DNA from 3 places in the Kribbella italica genome. Region 2 is predicted to be linked to each of the others. Evidence: riboswitches for the same ligand, from Rfam matches in the RefSeq annotation. Region 2 holds a riboswitch; each other region holds the start of a gene.
What was found. A riboswitch is a leader RNA that binds a small molecule or an ion and turns the genes downstream of it on or off. The one in region 2 is predicted to bind glycine.

Region 1: it holds a riboswitch for glycine, as region 2 does, so the genes downstream of both, HDA39_RS26715 (L-serine ammonia-lyase) here and gcvT (glycine cleavage system aminomethyltransferase GcvT) in region 2, are expected to answer to the same signal.
Region 3: it holds a riboswitch for glycine, as region 2 does, so the genes downstream of both, gcvP (aminomethyl-transferring glycine dehydrogenase) here and gcvT (glycine cleavage system aminomethyltransferase GcvT) in region 2, are expected to answer to the same signal.

Annotation. Positions count from the first base shown of each region.
Region 1 is NZ_JACHMY010000001.1:5,746,947-5,753,525, reverse strand. It holds gene HDA39_RS26730 (alpha/beta hydrolase) at 1-411, opposite strand, end outside; gene HDA39_RS26725 (DUF3817 domain-containing protein) at 511-843, shown strand; gene HDA39_RS26720 (hypothetical protein) at 845-1,762, opposite strand; glycine riboswitch at 1,899-1,991, shown strand; gene HDA39_RS26715 (L-serine ammonia-lyase) at 2,070-3,443, shown strand; gene HDA39_RS26710 (hypothetical protein) at 3,550-4,155, shown strand; gene HDA39_RS26705 (SDR family NAD(P)-dependent oxidoreductase) at 4,410-5,138, opposite strand; gene HDA39_RS26700 (helix-turn-helix transcriptional regulator) at 5,137-6,090, shown strand; gene HDA39_RS26695 (hypothetical protein) at 6,087-6,579, opposite strand, start outside.
Region 2 is NZ_JACHMY010000001.1:8,725,811-8,732,389, forward strand. It holds gene HDA39_RS41025 (VOC family protein) at 1-364, opposite strand, end outside; gene HDA39_RS41030 (helix-turn-helix transcriptional regulator) at 454-1,434, shown strand; gene HDA39_RS41035 (mandelate racemase/muconate lactonizing enzyme family protein) at 1,495-2,541, shown strand; glycine riboswitch at 2,599-2,691, shown strand; glycine riboswitch at 2,692-2,801, shown strand; gene gcvT (glycine cleavage system aminomethyltransferase GcvT) at 2,847-3,950, shown strand; gene gcvH (glycine cleavage system protein GcvH) at 3,960-4,340, shown strand; gene glyA (serine hydroxymethyltransferase) at 4,337-5,629, shown strand; gene rox (rifampin monooxygenase) at 5,772-6,579, shown strand, end outside.
Region 3 is NZ_JACHMY010000001.1:1,460,768-1,467,346, reverse strand. It holds gene HDA39_RS06865 (serine hydrolase) at 1-963, opposite strand, end outside; gene gcvP (aminomethyl-transferring glycine dehydrogenase) at 960-3,848, opposite strand; glycine riboswitch at 3,925-4,016, opposite strand; gene HDA39_RS06855 (dihydrodipicolinate synthase family protein) at 4,032-4,919, opposite strand; gene HDA39_RS06850 (MerR family transcriptional regulator) at 4,978-5,595, opposite strand; gene HDA39_RS06845 (bifunctional nuclease domain-containing protein) at 5,796-6,290, opposite strand; gene ftsR (transcriptional regulator FtsR) at 6,506-6,579, opposite strand, start outside.

The sequences.
Region 1 (6,579 bases), 3.0 Mb from region 2:
CGCCGCCGAGCACTTCACGGCGTTGCTGCGGGCAACACCTCGCGGGTCGAAGCTGACGATGTCGAAGCGGTCCTCGAGCCGCTGGCTGAACCGGCTCATCCCGGTTCGGATCCGGTCGACACCGGAGTCGCCGGGTCCGCCCGGGCCGAACACCAGGACGCCGACGCGTTGGCCCTGGGCCTTCCGTCGGGAGACGGCCAGCTCGAAGGTGCCTTCTGCCGGGTCGTTCCAGTCGATCGGCACCTTCAGCGTGGCGCACTCCGAGCCGGGGAGGAGGGCGATCTCCTCCGGGGTGTCACCGGGCTCGGGCTGGCAGGCAGCCCAGTCGATGGACGGCGCCGCAGTGGCCGGGACCGTCAGCGTTGCCAGTACGGCGGCCGCGGCCGCACACCAAACAATCGGTCTCTTCATTGGGACGATCTTTCGCCGCGCCGACCCTGACCGGCATCCGGTGCCGACCCGGAGGGAACCCGGGAGCGGTTGGGCCGACTTGTTAGGGTCACTGGTCTGATGACCGAGACTGTTGCAGCCGTGGACGCGCCGGCTGGTTCGAAGCATGCGACCTGGTTCCGGGTGGTGGCGATCGCCGAGGCGATCTCCTGGACCGGGCTGCTGATCGGGATGCTGTTCAAGTACGTGCTGTCGGACAACGAGATCGGCGTGAAGATCTTCGGGCCGATCCACGGCGGGATCTTCGTCGCCTACGTGCTGACCGTCGCGGTCGTCCGCAAGCCGCTGCGCTGGACCTGGCCGACCACGCTGCTCGCGCTGGCCGCCAGCATCCCGCCGCTGTTCACCTGGTTCTTCGAGCTGTGGGCGGCACGGACCAACCGCCTGGGCTGACTCACCGGCCGCAGCCGCGGCAGGGTCGGCGCGTGCGGAGGTAGTACCCGTACGTCGCCGTGAGCAGGCCCGCGCCCCAGAGCACGTACGCCGGGACCGCGACCCAGAAGAACGCCTCGGGCAGGCCCATCTCTCCGAAGACCGGCTCGTGCCGCAGCGCGGCGGCGACCATCTGGAGCAGTCCGACGCCGAAGTACGCCGTGATGCCGGCGCCGAGCCCGCCGCCGGGGAGCAGCAGCATCCAGCGCGGGAAGATCCGGCCGGCGCGCGTCACCAGCAGGAGCGGGAGCAGGAGGCCGGCGAGCAGGAAGCCCGCCTCGAACAGGATCACCGCCATGCCGGCGTCGTACGGCGTGCTGCCGAAGCCGACGACCGCCTGAGCGGCCAGGCGGATCAGGCAGCCCGCGGCGGCCACAGCTGCTCCTGCGATCGCCCACCTGGGTGTGGACGTGACCGACCGGAGCCCACTGCAGCGCAGGCAGGACGGGTCGAGCGCGCGCTGCCTGGTCAGTGCGGTCGCCGCGAGCAGGCCCGCGCCGGTGAGACCACCGAGACGGCTGAGAAGACCGATCGGGTCGAACGGGATGCCGAGGCCTGGCAGGACGGCGGCGACGACGTCAAGCAGCACGAAGGCGCACACGGCGACCCAGCCGGCAGCTGTTGCCCAGGTGAGCCTGATGGTCATCCGCGACACCGGCAGGACGACCAGGACCGCGCTCAGCACGCAGAAGGCGAGCGACAGCCAGTAGGAGATCAGCAGGTCGCTCCCGGGCAACTCCCAGGCCGGTGCATGTCCAGTGGCGAACCACAACCGGACCAGTCCGTACGCCGCCGCCCAGCTGACCGCGGCGAGCGGCATCCACCGCTGCGCTGTCGCCTCGCTCGGTGCGTGGTCGCGCGGACGCGTGCTCGTCGTCATGCGTTCAGCTTGTGGTGGCGGTGCTTCCGAGGGATCCCCCGCGCGGGGGAACGCTCTCCCTCGGAGGAGTGCACGGCCGGATTGACGGGGAGCGCGGGTCCGCCGTACCGTCGCGACCGTCAGCACCACCGCCGCATGAACCCGTGCGGGAGAGACCCGGGCCCGACCCGGGCGCCGTAGGAGCAACTCTCCCCAAGAATCTCTCAGGCACCCTCACCGCACGGGCGAGGCACCTCTGGAAGACAGCACGTCTGACAGAGCGGGGAGGCACACCGATCGGTCAACGACGACCGGAAGGAACCTCCAGATGGCGATCAGCGTTTTCGACCTGTTCAGTATCGGGATCGGCCCGTCGAGCTCCCACACCGTGGGACCGATGCGCGCCGCCCGGACCTTCGCCGTCGGCCTGGCTGCCGACGGCCTGCTCACCCGGACGACGGCCGTCGAGTCGCAGCTGTTCGGCTCGCTCGGCGCGACCGGCCACGGACACGGCAGCAACAAGGCCGTCATGCTCGGTCTCGAGGGCGAGGACCCGGAGACCGTCGACACCCGCTCGGTCGAAGGGCGCGTCGAGGCGATCCGCGCGGCCAGGACCCTGCGGCTGGCCGGCGAGCACGAGATCGCGTTCGACGAGAACTCGCAACTGGTGATGCACCGCCGCAAGGCGCTGCCCTACCACCCGAACGGGATGACCTTCGTCGCCCGCGACGCCGACGGCGCCGTACTGCGTGAGCGCACGTACTACTCGGTCGGCGGCGGGTTCGTCGTCGACGAGGACGCGGCCGCCGGCGACCGGATCGTCCCGGACCGGACGCCGCTGAAGTACCCGTTCCTGTCCGGCGCCGAGCTGCTCGACCGCTGCCGCGAGTCCGGGCTGCCGATCAGCGAGGTGATGCTCGCCAACGAGCTGGCCTGGCGGACCGAGCCCGAGATCCGCGAGGGCCTGCTGCACATCTGGCAGGTGATGCAGGACTGCGTCGACGAGGGCTGCGAGACCGAGGGCGTGCTGCCGGGCGGCCTGAAGGTGCCGCGCCGGGCGCACGGTCTGCACCAGAAGCTGAGCAGCGACAAGTGGTCGGTCGACCCGCTCAAGGTGATGGACTGGGTGAACCTGTTCGCGCTCGCGGTGAACGAGCAGAACGCTTCCGGCGGCCGGATCGTCACCGCGCCGACGAACGGTGCCGCGGGCATCATTCCCGCCGTACTGCACTACTACCGGCGGTTCGTGCCGGGCGCGACCGAGGACGGCACGGTCCGGTTCCTGCTAGCCGCCGGCGCGATCGGCGTGCTCTACAAGGAGAACGCGTCGATCTCCGGCGCCGAGGTCGGCTGCCAGGGCGAGGTCGGGTCGGCCTGCTCGATGGCCGCGGCCGGGCTCTGCGAGGTACTCGGCGGGACGCCGGAGCAGGTCGAGAACGCCGCCGAGATCGCGATGGAGCACAACCTGGGCCTGACCTGCGACCCGGTCGGCGGGCTGGTCCAGATCCCGTGCATCGAGCGGAACGCGATGGCCTCGGTGAAGGCGATCAACGCCGCGCGGATGGCGATGCACGGCGACGGGGTGCACGTGGTCACGCTGGACAAGGTGATCAAGACGATGCGCGAGACCGGCGCGGACATGAAGATCAAGTACAAGGAGACCTCACGCGGCGGCCTGGCCGTCAACGTGATCGAGTGCTGACGGGTCACCGCGGGGTTGCTCAGTGTCGCGACGGGGTGCGGTTTGCGGTGAATATCGTTCCAAGACCTGTTTGAAACGTGTGAACACCCGCTACTGTGCCGGAACTGTGAGTCTGTTCTCCGAGGAAGAACAGGCAGCACCGCGCCGGACCCCGCTGAGGAGCAAGAGGGTCCGCCGTACCGCCGCCTGCATCGCTCTGCCCATCGGTCTGTACGCCGCCCTGGCTGTCGTGGGCCTGTTGCCGCTGCCCGGCGCAGGCGACCCCGACACGGTCACGCCGGTCGCCGGCCTGCCGATCGCCGACCCGGCCGACCGGAACTACCCGTACGTCGAGTCGGACGGGCGGCCGGCCGCGACGCCGACTCCGTCGCTCCCGACCGCATCGCACGGGGTCGGTCGGGGTGACGTCCAGCCGGACGGTCACGCCGGGGACGAGGCAGGCCGCCCGACACCGGGCGCGCCGACGACCGGTACGGCGGAGGACGCGACGCGCAGGGTGCTGCCGACGATCACGGCCCGGCCCCCGGTGCTGCCGACTCCGAGGCCGACCGAGCCGCCTCCGCCGGGGACGCCGTCGCCGTCGACCCCGGGGTCACCTTCGCCTTCGCCGTCCCCCTCGCCGAGTCCGACCGGTACGCCGCCGGTCACGAACGACCCGGATCCGGGCCTGGTCGGCCAGTTGTTCGGCTGGCTCGACGCGCTGGTGCCGTAGGCGGCGCTGGCGCACGGCTTCGGGTGCGCCGAGGTGCCGACGCCTAGCTCCGGCTGCGCGAGGCGCTGGGGCACGGCTGCGCGAGGCGCCGACGCACAGCTCCGGCTGGGCGAGGTGCTGGGGCATGGCTTCGGCTGCGCCGAGGTGCTGGGGCACGGCTCCGGCTGCGCGAGGTGCCGACGCACAGCTCCGGGTGCGCCAGTTGCAGTCACCCGGCGTAGCAGTCGGGCGGTCGGCGTACGCGTTTCGGCGACCTACCAGGCGACCGGGCCGTGGATGCTCAGGTACTGACCGGTCGGTCCGTCCTTGGCGATCGTGGCGGCCTGGACGATGATCGCGGCGCCCTCCTCGACCGTCTGGGTGCCGCGGTGGCCGTTGAAGTCGGTGGCGGTGAAGCCTGGGTCGACGGTGTTGATCCGCAGGTCCGGCAGCAGGTAGGCGAACTGCGCGGTGAGCATGTTGAGTGCGGCCTTCGAGGCGGCGTACCCCGGGACGGGGATCCAGGACTGCACCGCCGACTCGCCGTCGAAGGGCACCCCCGCGATCGAGCCGAGCCCGCTGCTGACGTTCACCACGACCGGGTGGTCGCTCTTGGTCAGCAGCGGCAGGAACTCGTGCAGCACCTGCGCCGCGCCGAAGACGTTGGTCTCGAAGACCGTCCGGAGCGTCTCGGCGGTCACCTCGGACGCCGTCGACGGGTGGCCCGGGATGCCGGCCGCGTTCACGTGCCCGGGGATGCCGGCGTTGTTCACGAGTACGTCGAGCCGGCCCTCCGCGGCCTCGATCTGCTCGGCCGCGGCCCGGATCGAGGCGGCGTCGGTGACATCGAGCTGGACGGTCTTCGCGCCGAGGTCGGCGGCGGCCTTGCGCCCCTTCTCCTGGTCGCGCGCCCCGACGTACACGATGTGGCCGAGGGCAACGAGTTCGCGAGCGGTCTGGAAGCCGAGGCTCTTGTTGGCCCCGGTGATCAGTGTGATGGTCATGGCAACGACTCTGGCCGGTCGCGACGCGGACAGGCAGTACCCGGAACAGCCTGGGGAACGGCAGTACCAGGCTGTTGCCAGGCCGGGCCGCAATACTGGAGACGTGTCCGAACTCGGCAAGACCCTGCACGCCTGGCGCGACCGGGTGACCCCGGCCGAGGCCGGCCTGCCCGCGAACGGCGTACGGCGTGCGCCTGGGCTCCGGCGTGAGGAGCTCGCCCTGCTGGCCGGTCTGTCGGTCGACTACGTCGTACGGCTCGAGCAGGGCCGGTCTTCGTCGCCGTCGCCGCAGGTGCTGACCTCCCTGGCTCGCGCGTTACGGCTGGACGACGCCGAGCGGGACCACCTGTTCGTGCTGGCCGGTCAGGCGCCGCCCGCGCCGGGGCGCATCTCGACGTACATCCCGCCTGGTGTCCAGCGCCTGGTGGACCAGCTCGAGGGCGCACCGCTGAGCGTGGCCGACGCGTCCTGGACGATGATCAGCTGGAACTCCCTGTGGGCCGCGATGCTCGGCGACCCGTCGGGTCTGCGCGGCCGCGAGCGCAACATCGTCTGGCGGCGCTTCGCCGGCGATGACGACCTCCCGGACGGCTACGGCCGCGTCCGCCAGACCGACGAGCAGGCCGAGCGGTTCAAGATCGCGATGATCACCGACCTGCGCGCCGCCGTCACCCGCTACCCCAAGGACACCGAGCTGCACTCCCTGGTCGCCGATCTGCGCGCGATCAGCACCGAGTTCGCCACCGCCTGGGACGACCACCAGATCGCCTTCCACGGCTCCGACCACAAGACCATCGAACACCCCGATCTGGGCCCGATCGTCCTCGACTGCGACGTCCTGACCGTCCCCGGCAGCGACCTCCGCATCGTCGTCTACACCGCACCCCCGAACTCCGAAGCCGCCGAAAAACTCAAACTCCTCGCAGTGATCGGCCTGCAGTCCCTCGCTTAGAAGGCGTCCACGTCGCTGGTGGAGGCGTTGCCGAGGGCGGTGGGCTGGAGGTCGATCTTCCAGCCTTCGTTGCGGCCGAAGCCCTCGTCGAACTTGGAGAAGCTGCAGCCGGCGCTGAACTGGCGGCGTTTGGGGTTCCAGTCGGTGCCGCTCTTGAAGTAGACGTGGTACTTGCCGCCGATCCGGCTGATGGTGGCGGTCTTCTTGGCCTGGACGTAGACCAGCAGGTGCGGTTTGCTCGGCGGTTTGCCGTCGGTGACGATCGCGATCGCGACGTCCTCGGCCGTGCCGTTGGTGACCTGCAACCGGCCCGAGCCGCGGGTGCCCGAGCGGACCAGGACGTCGCCGTTCGACGGGCGCTGGTCGGCCGGTTCGGGGCCGACGTCGGGCAGCGTCGTACCGAACTTCAGGCCGAAGCGGCCCAGCGGTGCGATCGCGCCGGTCAGGTCGGTGGCGAGCTTTCGCTGCACGTTCTGCGAGGTGTAGACG
Region 2 (6,579 bases):
GCATCCCGTACAGCGGCGACCAGGCGGCCGGGCCGAGGTCCTGTACGACGTCCGCGCCCTCAGCCAGTCCCTTCCAGTACGCCGTCAGCTCCGCCGGATCGCTGCCGCGCACGGACACGAAGACCGCGTTGACGCCGGGCTCGTACTGCATCCACGCCGGTACGTCGTACGCCATCACGTGGATCCCCTGGCCGCCCTGGACCTGCCCCCACATGATCTGATCGGCGGCCGCGGGGTCCTGCGCCAGTCCGGCGTCGCCGTAGGTGACCAGCGCGACCTCGCCGCCGAACACGGAGCGGTAGAACTCCAGCGCCTGCCGAGCGGCGCCGCGGAAGTTGAGGTGCGTGGTGGTGGTGATCGCCATCGTTGTTCTCCTCGAATGAGTCGGTGTGCCACCCACGCTAGAAACGATCGCGGCCACTTCCTGACCGCAATCCACGGCAGAATCGAAACATGGCGAACACGAGCTCCCGCACCCTCCGGCTGCTCTCCCTGCTGCAGGCCCGCCGATACTGGCCGGGCCCACTGCTCGCCGAGCGGCTCGAGGTGTCGCCGCGGACCCTGCGCCGCGACGTCGAGCGGCTGCGGGAGCTGGGCTACCCGGTCGACGCGAACCCGGGCGTCGACGGCGGGTACGCGCTGGCGCCCGGAGCGTCCCTGCCGCCGCTGGTGGTGGACGACGACGAGGCGATGGCGCTCGCGATCGCCGTCCAGTCGCACCTCGACGACCAGGCGGCGTTGCGGGCGCTGACCAAGATCGTCCAGGTGATGCCCCGGCGGCTGCGCGCTCGCCTCACCGCCGTCCGCTCGGCGACCACGACGGCGACCACGTCGGCGACCACGTCGGCGACCACGTCGACGACCACGGCGACGCCGATCGACCACGAGATCCTGACCACCCTGGCCCTCGCCTGCCGTGACTCCGAGCGGGTCCGCCTGCGCTACCGCGCGATCGACGGCAAGCGCACGCGGCGCGAGGTCGAGCCGTACCAGCTCGTCCCGTTCGGCCGCCGCTGGTACCTGGTGGCCTACGACCTCGACCGCCACGACTGGCGAACCTTCCGGATCGACCGCATCGCCGCCGCCGAAGGCGCCGGTACGCCGTACGGCCCGCGCCCTCTCCCGTACGACGACGTCGCCGAGTACGTCCGGGCCAACGTCCTCGGCGGATCACAGCAAGGCCCGTACGCCGTGGAGGTGGTCGTAGCGGCACCGGCCGAGACGGTCAGCGCGCACTTCGGCCGCTGGGCCGAGGTCCAGGTCGTCACGCCGACGAGCTGCCGGGTGCTGCTGGAGACGGACTCGCTCGACGGCCCGCTGTTCTCACTCGGTGCCCTCGGCACCGACTTCCACGTGGTCGGCCCGCCGGAACTCGCCGCGGCGGTACGGGATTGGGCCGCGAGGTTTGCGCGGTCCTCCAACGTTGCAGACTAGGCAGGGAACCACGCCGCCGAGGCGAAGACGCCGTAGTCGACGAACTCCGAAGGAGTCCAGATGACGTTGGACAGCCACTTCATCAGCCGTGTCGAGCGGTCGACGATCCGGTCGCGCTACCCGCGGACCATCGGGCGGAACGCCCGGCTCGGGAGTCATGGGGACGGCGGGGTCGACGACGTCGTGATCCTGCACACCGACACCGGGAAGTCCGGATGGGGCCTCGCGGCCGGGCCGGTTCCCGACGACGTGGTCGGGCGGTCGGTGGGGGAGCTGATCGATCCGGCCACGGGAGTGCGCGAGGCCGGGCTGCGGGGGCTGGACTTCGCGTTGCACGACCTGGCCGGCCACCTCCTGGATCTGCCGGTGCACGCGCTGCTCGGCGGCAAGGGCACCCGGACCATCCCGATCTACGACGGCGCGGTCTACTTCGCGGACCTCGATGCGGACGGCGTGGACGCCGTACTGGCGGACTGCGCGGCCGACGACGCGGCGGGCTATCGCGCGTTCAAGCTGAAGATCGGGCGCGGGAACCGCTGGATGGAACGGGCCGAAGGAGACGCCCGGGACATCGAGGTGACCCGGGCCGTGCGAGCGGCGTACCCGGAGCACCGGATCCTGGTGGACGCCAACGACGGCTACGACTGCGACGGGTTCATCGAGTATCTGAAGGCGGTCGCGGACTGCGACCTGTACTGGGTCGAGGAGCCGTTTCTCGACGACGCCGCCGACCTGGCCCGGCTCAAGAAGCACCTGCAGGGGTCGCCGACGTTGATCGCCGAGGGAGAGTCCGACCCGGATCTCGAGCCCCTGCTGGAGATCGCGGCCGACGGCGACATCGACGTCCTGCTGATGGACGTGGTGTCGTTCGGCCTGACCAGCTGGCGCGAGGTGATGCCGCGGGTCAGCTGCCAGGCGTCGCCGCACGCCTGGGGAGTTCCGCTCAAGACCTTGTACGCCGCGCAGATGGCGGCGGGCCTCGGCAATGTTCCGACGGTCGAGGGAGTGCCTGGTACGACGGACGGTGTCGACACCAGTGCCTACGAGTGGAAAGACGGCAACCTGACCGTGCCCGACCGCCCCGGCTTCGGCCTCACGCTCACCTGAGCCTTGCGCGCCCGGCCGGACCCCGCTTAGGGTGCGACCGACAACTGAACACGCTGTTGATCCGCGGCGGGAGAATCCTGCCGTCGTGCAGGTGCCGTAGGAGCAAATCCTCCCCGGGAATCTCTCAGGCCCCCGTACCGCCGTGGTCAGGCAACTCTGGAAAGCAGCCGGACAGCCGGCTCACCGACGGTGCAAGCGAAGCCCGCCAAGAACTCATCGGGCCGCGCGGAAACTCTCAGGTCCGATACAGAGCGGGGAGGAACCCCGATCTCGTGGCGCGCGCCACCTGGATTCTGGAGTTCCTCATGCCCACCCAGTACACCGCACTGCGCACCGAGCACGAGCGGCTCGGCGCGAACTTCACCGACTTCGGCGGCTGGCAGATGCCGCTCAAGTACCGGTCCGAACTGGCCGAGCACCACGCCGTACGACGCTCGGCCGGCCTCTTCGACCTGTCCCACATGGGCGAGGTCTGGGTGACCGGTCCGGACGCCGCGGCGTTCCTCGACCACGCCCTGGTCGGCAAGATCTCCGCGATGGCGGTCGGCAAGGCGAAGTACTCGCTGATCTGCGCCGAGGACGGTGGCGTGATCGACGACCTGATCACCTACCGGCGTCCTGAGGCGTTCCTGGTCGTCCCCAACGCCGGCAACGCCACGACAGTAGCCGCCGCGCTGACCGAGCGCGCCGAGAACTTCGACGTCACGGTCGACGACGCCTCCGCGCGGACCTCGCTGATCGCCGTCCAGGGCCCGCAGGCCGAGTCGATCCTGCTCCGGCTGATCCCGGTCGGGCAGCAGGAGTTCCTCACCACGCTCAGGTACTACGCGGCGGTCGAGATCACCGTGACCGACCTGAACCTGCTGGTCGCGCGCACCGGCTACACCGGTGAGGACGGCTTCGAGCTCTTCGTCGCGAACGACGACGCCACCGACGTCTGGCGCGCGATCGAGGCCGCGGCCGAGGACGGCGAGCTGACTCCGGCCGGCCTCGCGGCCCGCGACTCGCTCCGGCTGGAGGCCGGGATGCCGCTCTACGGCAACGAACTCTCCCGCGACGGCGACCCGTTCGCGGCCGGGCTCGGCGGAGTCGTTGCGTTGAGCAAGGAAGATTTCGTCGGCAAGGAAGCCCTTGCCCAGCGCAAAGAAGCGGGTTCGGCCCGCAAGCTCGTCGGCCTGACCGGTACCGGCCGGCGCGCGCCGCGCAGCCACTACCCGGTGCTCAAGGACGGCGTCGTCGTCGGCGAGATCACCTCCGGCCAGCCCAGCCCGACGCTCGGCGTACCGGTCGCTCTGGCGTACGTCGACCTCGAGCACGCCGAGCCCGGCACCGCGCTGGACGTCGACCTGCGCGGGACCCCGGAGCCGTTCGCAGTGACCGCTCTGCCCTTCTACCAGCGCCAGAAGTGAGGACCGACGATGCCAACAGTCAAGGCCGGCCTGCAGTACTCCGACGAGCACGAGTGGGTTGCCCGCGAGGAGGCCGGGACCGTCGCGGTCGGGATCTCCGCGATCGCGACCGACGCCCTCGGTGACATCGTGTACGTCGAACTGCCCGAGGTCGGCAGCACCGTGACCGCGGGGGAGACCTGCGGCGAGGTGGAGTCGACCAAGTCCGTCTCCGACCTGTTCTCCCCGGTGACCGGCGAGATCACCGAGGTCAACCCGGCCGTCACCGAGGACCCCGCGGCGATCAACGAGGACCCGTACGGCGTGTGGCTGTTCAAGGTGAACGCCACCGAGGACGGTCCGCTGCTGTCGGCCGAGGACTACGCGGCCAAGCACGGCGGTGACCTGTGAGCACCTTCCAGCAGATCGTTGCCCCGAGCCTCGATGCCGACCTGGCCGACCTCGACCCGGAGATCGCGGCGAAGATCGCCGACGAGCTGACCCGGCAGCGCGACGGCCTGGAGATGATCGCCTCGGAGAACCACACCGCCGCGGCCGTCATGCAGGCGCAGGGCTCGGTGCTCACCAACAAGTACGCCGAGGGCTACCCGGGCCGCCGGTACTACGGCGGTTGCGAGCACGTCGACGTGATCGAGCAGTTGGCGATCGACCGGGTGAAGGCGCTGTTCGGCGCTGCGTACGCGAACGTCCAGCCGCACTCGGGCGCGCAGGCGAACGCCTCCGTGATGCACGCGCTGATCCGTCCCGGCGACACGATCATGGGCCTCAACCTCGCGCACGGCGGTCACCTCACGCACGGCATGAAGATCAACTTCTCCGGCCGCCTGTACGACGTGATCCCGTACCAGGTGCGCCCGGACGACCACCGGATCGACATGGCCGAGGTCGAACGGCTCGCGCACGAGCACCGGCCGAAGCTGATCGTGGCCGGCTGGTCGGCGTACGCGCGGCACCTGGACTTCGCCGAGTTCCGGCGGATCGCCGATGCCGTCGACGCCTACCTGATGGTCGACATGGCACACTTCGCCGGCCTGGTCGCGGCCGGGCTGCACCCGTCGCCGGTGCCGCACGCGCACGTCACCACGTCGACGACGCACAAGACACTGGCTGGTCCGCGCGGCGGCATCATCCTGACCAACGACGCCGACCTGGCCAAGAAGCTCAACTCCGCCGTCTTCCCCGGCCAGCAGGGCGGACCGCTCGAGCACGTGATCGCGGGCAAGGCGGTGTCGTTCAAGATCGCGGCCTCCGAGGAGTTCCGCGAGCGCCAGGAGCGCGTGCTGGTGGGCGCGCGGATCCTGGCCGAGCGGCTGAACCGGCCGGACGTCGCCAAGCACGGCATCTCGGTGGTCTCCGGCGGGACCGACGTCCACCTGGTGCTGGTCGACCTGCGCGACTGCCTGCTCGACGGGCAGCAGGCCGAGGACCGGCTGGCCTCGATCGACATCACGGTCAACCGCAACGCCGTCCCGTTCGACCCGCGACCGCCGATGGTGACGTCGGGCTTGCGGATCGGTACGCCGGCGCTGGCGACCCGTGGTTTCGGCGAGCAGGCGTTCACCGAGGTGGCCGACATCATCGCCGAGGCACTGACCGCCGACGCCGAGGCGGACCTGTCCGACCTGCGCCACCGGGTCGCCGTACTGGCTGCCGCCCATCCGCTGTACGCCGGGGAGTAGGGGCCGGGCACAACAAAGGCAGAGAGAAAGAATCTCCCTGCCGTAATTAGGTTATAGCGCAGATGGGGACTTGCCGCAAGGCCCAGGGGGTGCTGGAGAATCCTGCGAGTTGCTGATCGACAGCTCGGGGAAATGGGGACTTGTGACTGAGGTACTTGTGGTGGGTAGTGGGCCGACGGGCTTGATGCTGGCGGCGGAGCTGCGGCTGCACGGGGTGGACGTGGTCGTGCTGGAGAAGGACTCCGCGCCGACCAAGGTGGTGCGGGCGATGGGCCTGCACGCGCGGTCGGTCGAGGTGATGGACCAGCGAGGGGTGCTCGAGCGGTTCCTCGCGGTCGGGACGCAGTACCCGGTCGCCGGATTCTTCGCGGGGATTCCGAAGCCGACGCCGGCGCTGGACTCGGCGCACGCGTACACGCTGGGGATGCCGCAGCCGGCGATCGACCGGATCCTGGCCGAGCGCGCGGTCGAGCTCGGGGCCGAGCTCCGGTACGGCGTCGAGGTGGTCGGGCTGAGCCAGGACGAGCGGGGTGTGGACGTCGAGCTGGCCGACGGGTCGCGGCTGCGGGCCGGGTACGTCGTCGGGTGCGACGGCGGCCGCAGTACGGTGCGCAAGCTGCTCGGGATCGGGTTCCCCGGTGAGCCGTCGCAGGTGGAGACGCTGCTCGGTGAGATGTCCGTGGGCGACCCGCTGGACACGGTGAACGCCGTGCAGAACGAGGTGCGCAAGACCGAGCGGCGGTTCGGCCTGATGCCGCTGGAGGACGGGGTGTTCCGGGTCGTCGTACCGGCGGACGGGCTGGCGGCGGACCGGAACGTGCCGCCGACGCTGGAGGAGGTCAAGCAGCAGCTGATGGTTGTCGCGGGCACCGATTTCGGGGTGCACTCGCCGCGCTGGCTGTCCCGGTTCGGGGACGCCACGCGGCTGGCCGACCGGTACCAGGTCGACC
Region 3 (6,579 bases), 7.3 Mb from region 2:
CTTGCCGTACGTCGCGTTGGCGAGCGCGACGGCGCCGATGCGCCGGGCCCGGTCGAAGAACAGGCCCGCGACGAACCCGGGCATCGAGCCGGTGTGCCCGGCGAACAGGTACGGGTCGTCGGCCTGCAACCGCAGTCCCAGCCCGTACGCCGCGTTGAGCGCCTCGCGCGGATCGGCCGACGCGGGCGCCGACATCTCCTCGACGCTCTCGCGGCTCAGCACCTCGGACACCGGATCGATCCAGAAGCACGCGTACCGCGCCAGGTCTTCGATCGTGCTCCACAGCTGCCCGGCTGGAGCCATCGCCAGCGAGTCGTACGCCGGTTCTTCAGACAGCCGGCCACTGAACGGATGCACCGAGAAACCCTCGGCCGCCGGATCCTCCGGGAAGTACGTCGTACGCCGCATCTCCAGCGGCGACAGGATCCGCGAACGCACCAGCTCGATCCAGGAAGCACCCCGCAACCGCGAGACGATTTCCCCGAGCAGCCCGTAGCCGAGGTTCGAGTAGTGGTACCGCTGATCCGGTACTCCCGCGGCCTGCGACTCGTCCATCGCCGCGGCCAGCGCCTCGAACGACACTCCCGGATTGCGTTCCCACCAAAGCCCTTCGGGCTCGGCGTTCATCCCGCCCGAGTGCGACAGCAGGTGCCGGATCGTCAGGTCCCCGAACGCGATCCCCGGCAGGTACTTGCCCACGGCATCGTTCAGGGCGAGCAGCCCGTCGTCGCGGCACTGCATCACCAGCACCGCGGTCAGCGTCTTGGTGATCGACCCGATCCGGTACTGCCGCTCCGGACCGGGCAACCCACCGTCGGCCGTGGCGAACTGCCCCCGCGACCCGGTCCACACCAGCGCACCGTCGCGCACCACACCGGCCGTGATCGACGGCAGCTTCCATTCACTCTGGGCCGCCGCCACCTCGGCGTACAAGGCGGCGGCGGTGTCAGAACGAAGAGTCACTCAAAGGCCTCCGGGGAAGGGCAGGAGCAGATCAGGTTGCGGTCGCCGTACGCGCCGTCGATGCGGCGGACCGGCGGCCAGTACTTCGTGGTCCGGTCGACCGACTGCGGGAACGCGGCCTCCTCGCGGGTGTAGGCGTGCTCCCACTTGTCGTTGATCACCGCGGACGCCGTGTGCGGCGCGTTGACCAGCGGGTTGTCGTCGGCCGGCCACTCGCCCGCCGCGACCCGGTCGACCTCGTGCTTGATCGCGATCATCGCGTCGATGAAGCGGTCCAGCTCGCCCAGGTCCTCGGACTCGGTCGGCTCGACCATCAGCGTGCCGGGTACCGGGAACGACATCGTCGGCGCGTGGAAGCCGTAGTCGATCAGGCGCTTCGCGACGTCGTCGACGGTGACGCCGGTCTCCTTGGTCATCGGCCGCAGGTCGAGGATGCACTCGTGCGCGACCAGGCCGTTCTCGCCGGTGTAGAGCACCGGGAACGCGTTCTCGAGCCGCTTGGCGACGTAGTTCGCGGTCAGGACGGCGGCCTTGGTCGCCGAGGTCAGGCCCTCGGCGCCCATCATCCGGATGTAAGCCCAGGAGATCGCCAGGACGCCGGCCGAACCGAACGGCGCCGCCGAGATCGGGCCGACCCCGGAGTCCGGACCGGCCTGGTCCAGGAGCGGGTGGTTCGGCAGGTACGGCGCCAGGTGCGCGGCGACCGCGACCGGACCGACGCCCGGGCCACCGCCGCCGTGCGGGATGCAGAACGTCTTGTGCAGGTTCAGGTGCGAGACGTCGCCGCCGAACTCACCCGGCTTGGCCAGGCCGAGCAGGGCGTTCAGGTTCGCGCCGTCGACGTACACCTGACCGCCGTGGTCGTGGACGATCTGGCAGACCTCGGTCACGCTCTCCTCGTACACGCCGTGCGTGGACGGGTAGGTGATCATGATCGCGGCCAGCTTGTCCGCGTGCTCGGTCGCCTTGGCCCGCAGGTCGTCCAGGTCGATGGTGCCGTCGTCGTTGCCCTTGACAACAACAACCTTCATCCCGGCCATCACGGCGGAGGCGGCGTTGGTGCCGTGCGCCGACGACGGGATCAGGCAGACGTTGCGCTCTTCGTTACCCTCGGCCCGGTGGTATCCGCGGATCGCCAGCAGGCCGGCCAGCTCGCCCTGCGACCCGGCGTTCGGCTGGATCGAGACCTTCGCGTAGCCGGTCACCTCGGCCAGCCAGCGCTCCAGCTGGCCGATCAGCTTCACGTAGCCGGCCGCGTCCTCGATCGGCGCGAACGGGTGCAGGTCGGCGAACTCCGGCCAGGTGACCGCTTCCATCTCGGTGGTCGCGTTCAGCTTCATCGTGCACGAGCCGAGCGGGATCATGCCGCGGTCGAGCGCGTAGTCGTAGTCGGACAGCTTGCGCAGGTAGCGCAGCATCGCCGTCTCGGACCGGTGCGTGTTGAAGACCGGGTGGGTCAGGTAGTCCGACGTACGCGTGACGGCCTCGGCCAGGTTGCCACCGGCAAGCGAAGCGTCGTACCGGACGCCGAACGAGCGGCAGACCCGGCCGAGCGCGGCGGCGTCGGTCTTCTCGTCGCAGGAGATGCCGACGTGGTCCGCGTCGACCAGGCGCAGCCAGATGCCGTTCTGCCGGGCGGTGTCGACGACGTCGGCCGCACGACCGGGGACGCGCGCCAGGACGGTGTCGAAGAACTGCTCGTGCACGACCTCGACGCCACCGGCGCGCAGGGACGCGGCCAGGCTGTCGGCGTTCGCGTGGACGCGTTCGGCGATCGCCTTCAGGCCGTCGGGGCCGTGGTAGACGGCGTACATCGACGCGACGACGGCGAGCAGGACCTGCGCCGTACAGATGTTGGAGGTCGCCTTCTCGCGACGGATGTGCTGCTCGCGGGTCTGCAGCGCCAGCCGGTACGCCGGCGCGCCGTCGGCGTCGACCGAGACGCCGACGAGGCGACCGGGCAACGACCGCTCGAGCCCGGCGCGGACCGACATGAAGCCCGCGTGCGGGCCACCGTAGAACAGCGGGACGCCGAAGCGCTGCGACGAGCCGATGACGATGTCGGCACCGGCCTCACCCGGTGCCTCGAGCAACGTCAGCGCGAGCAGGTCGGAGGCGACGGCCACCAGCGTCTCGCGCTCGTGCGCGGCGGTGACCAACGGCTTGAGGTCGCGGACGACCCCGCCGGAGCCGGGGTACTGGACCAGGAAGCCGAAGAAGTCACCGTCCGGCAGACCATCGGTGGTGTCGGCGACGACGACCTCGATACCGAGCGCCTCGGCGCGGGTCTCGACGACGGCGATCGTCTGCGCGAAGCAGTCGGCGTCGACCAGGAAGCGGTTGCTCTTGCTCTTGCGGTTCGACCGGTGCGCGAGCGTCATCGCCTCGGCGGCAGCAGTGCCTTCGTCGAGCAGCGACGCGTTCGCGGTCGGCAGGCCGGTCAGGTCCGACACGGCGGTCTGGAAGTTCAGCAGCGCCTCGAGCCGGCCCTGGGAGATCTCCGGCTGGTACGGCGTGTACGCCGTGTACCAGGCGGGGTTCTCGACCAGGCGGCGGACGATCACCGACGGGGTGAAGGTGCCGTAGTAGCCCTGGCCGATCATCGAGGTGGCCACGGTGTTGCGGGCGGCGAGCTGCCGGAGCTCGGTCAGCGCGTCGACCTCGGAGGCCGGCTCGGGCAGCCGCAGCGGCTCGGCCGAGCGGATCGAGGCCGGGACCGCGGCATCGACGAGCGCGTCGACGTCGGCGTACCCGAGGGTCTGCACCATCCGGGCGACCTCGTCGGCGCGCGGACCGATGTGGCGGTCGGCGAAGGTGGCCGAAATCTGTGGGGAGATGTCGTGCGACCGGGGCGGTGGGGTGGGAAATGTATCTTGCACAGTCATGAGTGGAGGCTCCGTTGCTGACAGGTCTGCCGGTGGCCTCCCCCTCTGTCACGCGGCGAGCGCGCTTCAGAGTCGCCTGCGGCACCCGGTCCATGGGCCTGAGAGGTTCCGGGGAGGAATTGCCCCTTCGGCGCCCAGGCGAACCTGGGACTCTCCCGAGTGCTGTGTACGGCAACCCCGAGGTTACCAGTTGCCCTCGTCGAGTTCCGGCAGCAGCCGCCGCGCGGTCACCCGCGCGGGTCCGACCAGGTCCGGTTCGGCGTACGCCATCGGCCAGCGGACCCGGGTCCCGGCGTCGGCCCAGCCGCCGACCGCGGCGAGGAACTTGTCGAGCGCGGGGTTGGACAGGCCGCGTGCCTGCAGTGGCGCGATGTGCCCGGCGAAGAACTCCGCGATCCGCCGCTCCACGTCGAGTGCCGCCTGGTGGTCGGTCTCGATCAGCTCGTACCACCTGACGGAACCGGCCGGCGAGAGCGCGGCGACGTTCGAGTAGCTGCCGTCCGCGCCGAGCGGCGTCATGCTCGCCAGGAAATGGCCGGGGACGAAGAGCGACAGGCCGGACTCCCGCGCCTGGCCGAACCACGCGGCGTCTCCCCCGGCGTTCTTCAGCCCGATCAGCGTCGGTACGGCGCGCGCCAGGTCGGCGAGTTGCCGGGGCCCGACCTGCGTCTTCGCGTGCGGCGGGTTGTAGAGCACGAGCGGTACGCCGTCCGCCGTCTCGGCGACGCGGTCGAGGAAGGTCAGCGCCTCGCCGGCACTCAGCGACAGCCAGTCGGGCAGGATCACCTGGATCGCCGAGGGGCGCAGCGCGGCGGCCCGGCGTACGCGATCGAGCTGGAGCTGGGCCGAGGGATGGCTGGCCCCGAGCTGGAACGGGAGCTCGGTCTGCGCGGCGAGGAGGTCGTTGATCCGGTCGTACTCGTCCTCGGTCAGGGTCTGGAACTCGCCCGCCGTGCCGTGCACGTACACACCGTGGACTCCGCTGGTGAGCAGGTGGTCGAGCTGGGCCTTCAGGCGGGCGAAGTCGATCGTGTCGTCAGCGTCGAGGGGCAGCAACAAAGTCGCCCACACACCACGCAAGGTTTCCGCGGTGAGTGGGCGCACTGTTTTGCTGGGGATAGCTCGGGGATCAGCCGGTCATCCGGGCGCGGCGGCGAGCGGCGAGCTCGTCGTTCGCGTGCGAGCCGGACTCCTCGTCGTTGCCGTCGGCACGCTCGGTCGGCAGCTCGGACAGCGAACCCTCGACCTCGCGCCAGACGCCGCCGAGGGCGATGCCGAAGACTCCCTGGCCGCCGGCCAGCAGGTCGATCACCTCATCCGGCGAGGTGCACATGTAGACCGAGGCGCCGTCACTCATCAGCGTGATCTGGGTCAGGTCGTCGATGCCGCGCTTGCTCAGGTGGGCGATCGCGGTCCGGATCTGCTGCAGCGAGATGCCGGCGTCGAGCAGACGCTTGATCACCTTGAGCAGGAGGACGTCGCGGAAGCCGTAGAGCCGCTGCGTGCCCGAGCCGGTGGCCGGACGGACCGACGGCGACACCAGGCCGGTGCGGGCCCAGTAGTCGAGCTGACGGTAGGTGATGCCCGCGGCCGCGCAGGCCGTCGGGCCGCGGAAGCCGACATCCTCCGGCATCGGGCGCAGGTCGTCGTCGAAGAGCAGGCCCTGCACCCCCGCTGCGGCAGCCGCGTCGGCGTGTGCTTCCGACGCCGACTGCGCCGTCAGATCAGTGTCGCCGGTGCGTGTCACGCCTGAGCCTCCCTGGGTACTGACTGGAACGGACTACATCCGTGGAGTTACAACTCCTCACAACTCCTTCAAGGTAAGCCGCCGACCTGACCCGGTCAACGACAACCGCTCCGAGCCGAAAGCGTGTCGCGGCTCCGGGCCGAATCGTTACCAACCCGGCCTTGTACCAGACACACCCAACACACGGTCGTAACGCACGCTCAGGACTTGTCGAAGTCCTCCGGCGAGATCTGGTCGAGGAACTCGCGGAAGCGCTCCACTTCCTCTTCCTCCTCCACCTCGTCGACCTCGTCGGACTCGCTCTCGGGCACCGGGACGCCGGCCTCGGCGAGGATCTCCTCGGCGCAGAACACCGGCGTACCGGTCCGCAGCGCGAGCGCGATCGAGTCCGACGGGCGGGCCGAGATCTCGGTCTTGTCGTCGAAGACCAGGATCGCCTCGAAGACGCCGTCGGTCAGGTTCACGATCCGGACCTGGGTCAGCGTGTGCCCCAGCACCCGGATCACCTCCGCGAAGATGTCGTGGGTCAGTGGACGCGGTGGTTCCATCCCCTGCTGCGCGAACGCGATCGCGCTGGCCTCGGCCGCGCCGATCCAGATCGGCAGGTACCGCTCACCGCCGACCTCCCGGAGCAGCACGATCGGCTGACTCGAGGGCATCTCGACCCGGACTCCGATTACGTCGACTTCGCGCACATCCCTCAGCCTACTCCGCACCGGTGACACAAGCCGGTCCCCGGTCCACCGCCGCGCCCCCACCGGTCTGGCCGGTCCCCGGTCCACCGCCGCGCCCCGCCAGTCCCCCGCCGGTCGGGCCTGCGTCCCCACCACGTTCTTTCCGGCCGGAGCGGCCTCAGCCACAGCCGACCTGGACGGCCGCATCACCGCCGACCTCGCCAGGCAGCGCCCCCTCAGCGGGACAAACGAGACCGAACAAGTGCCGCGTGCAACCGTACGGCGAGGGCCGCAAGCTCCTGGGTCTTGT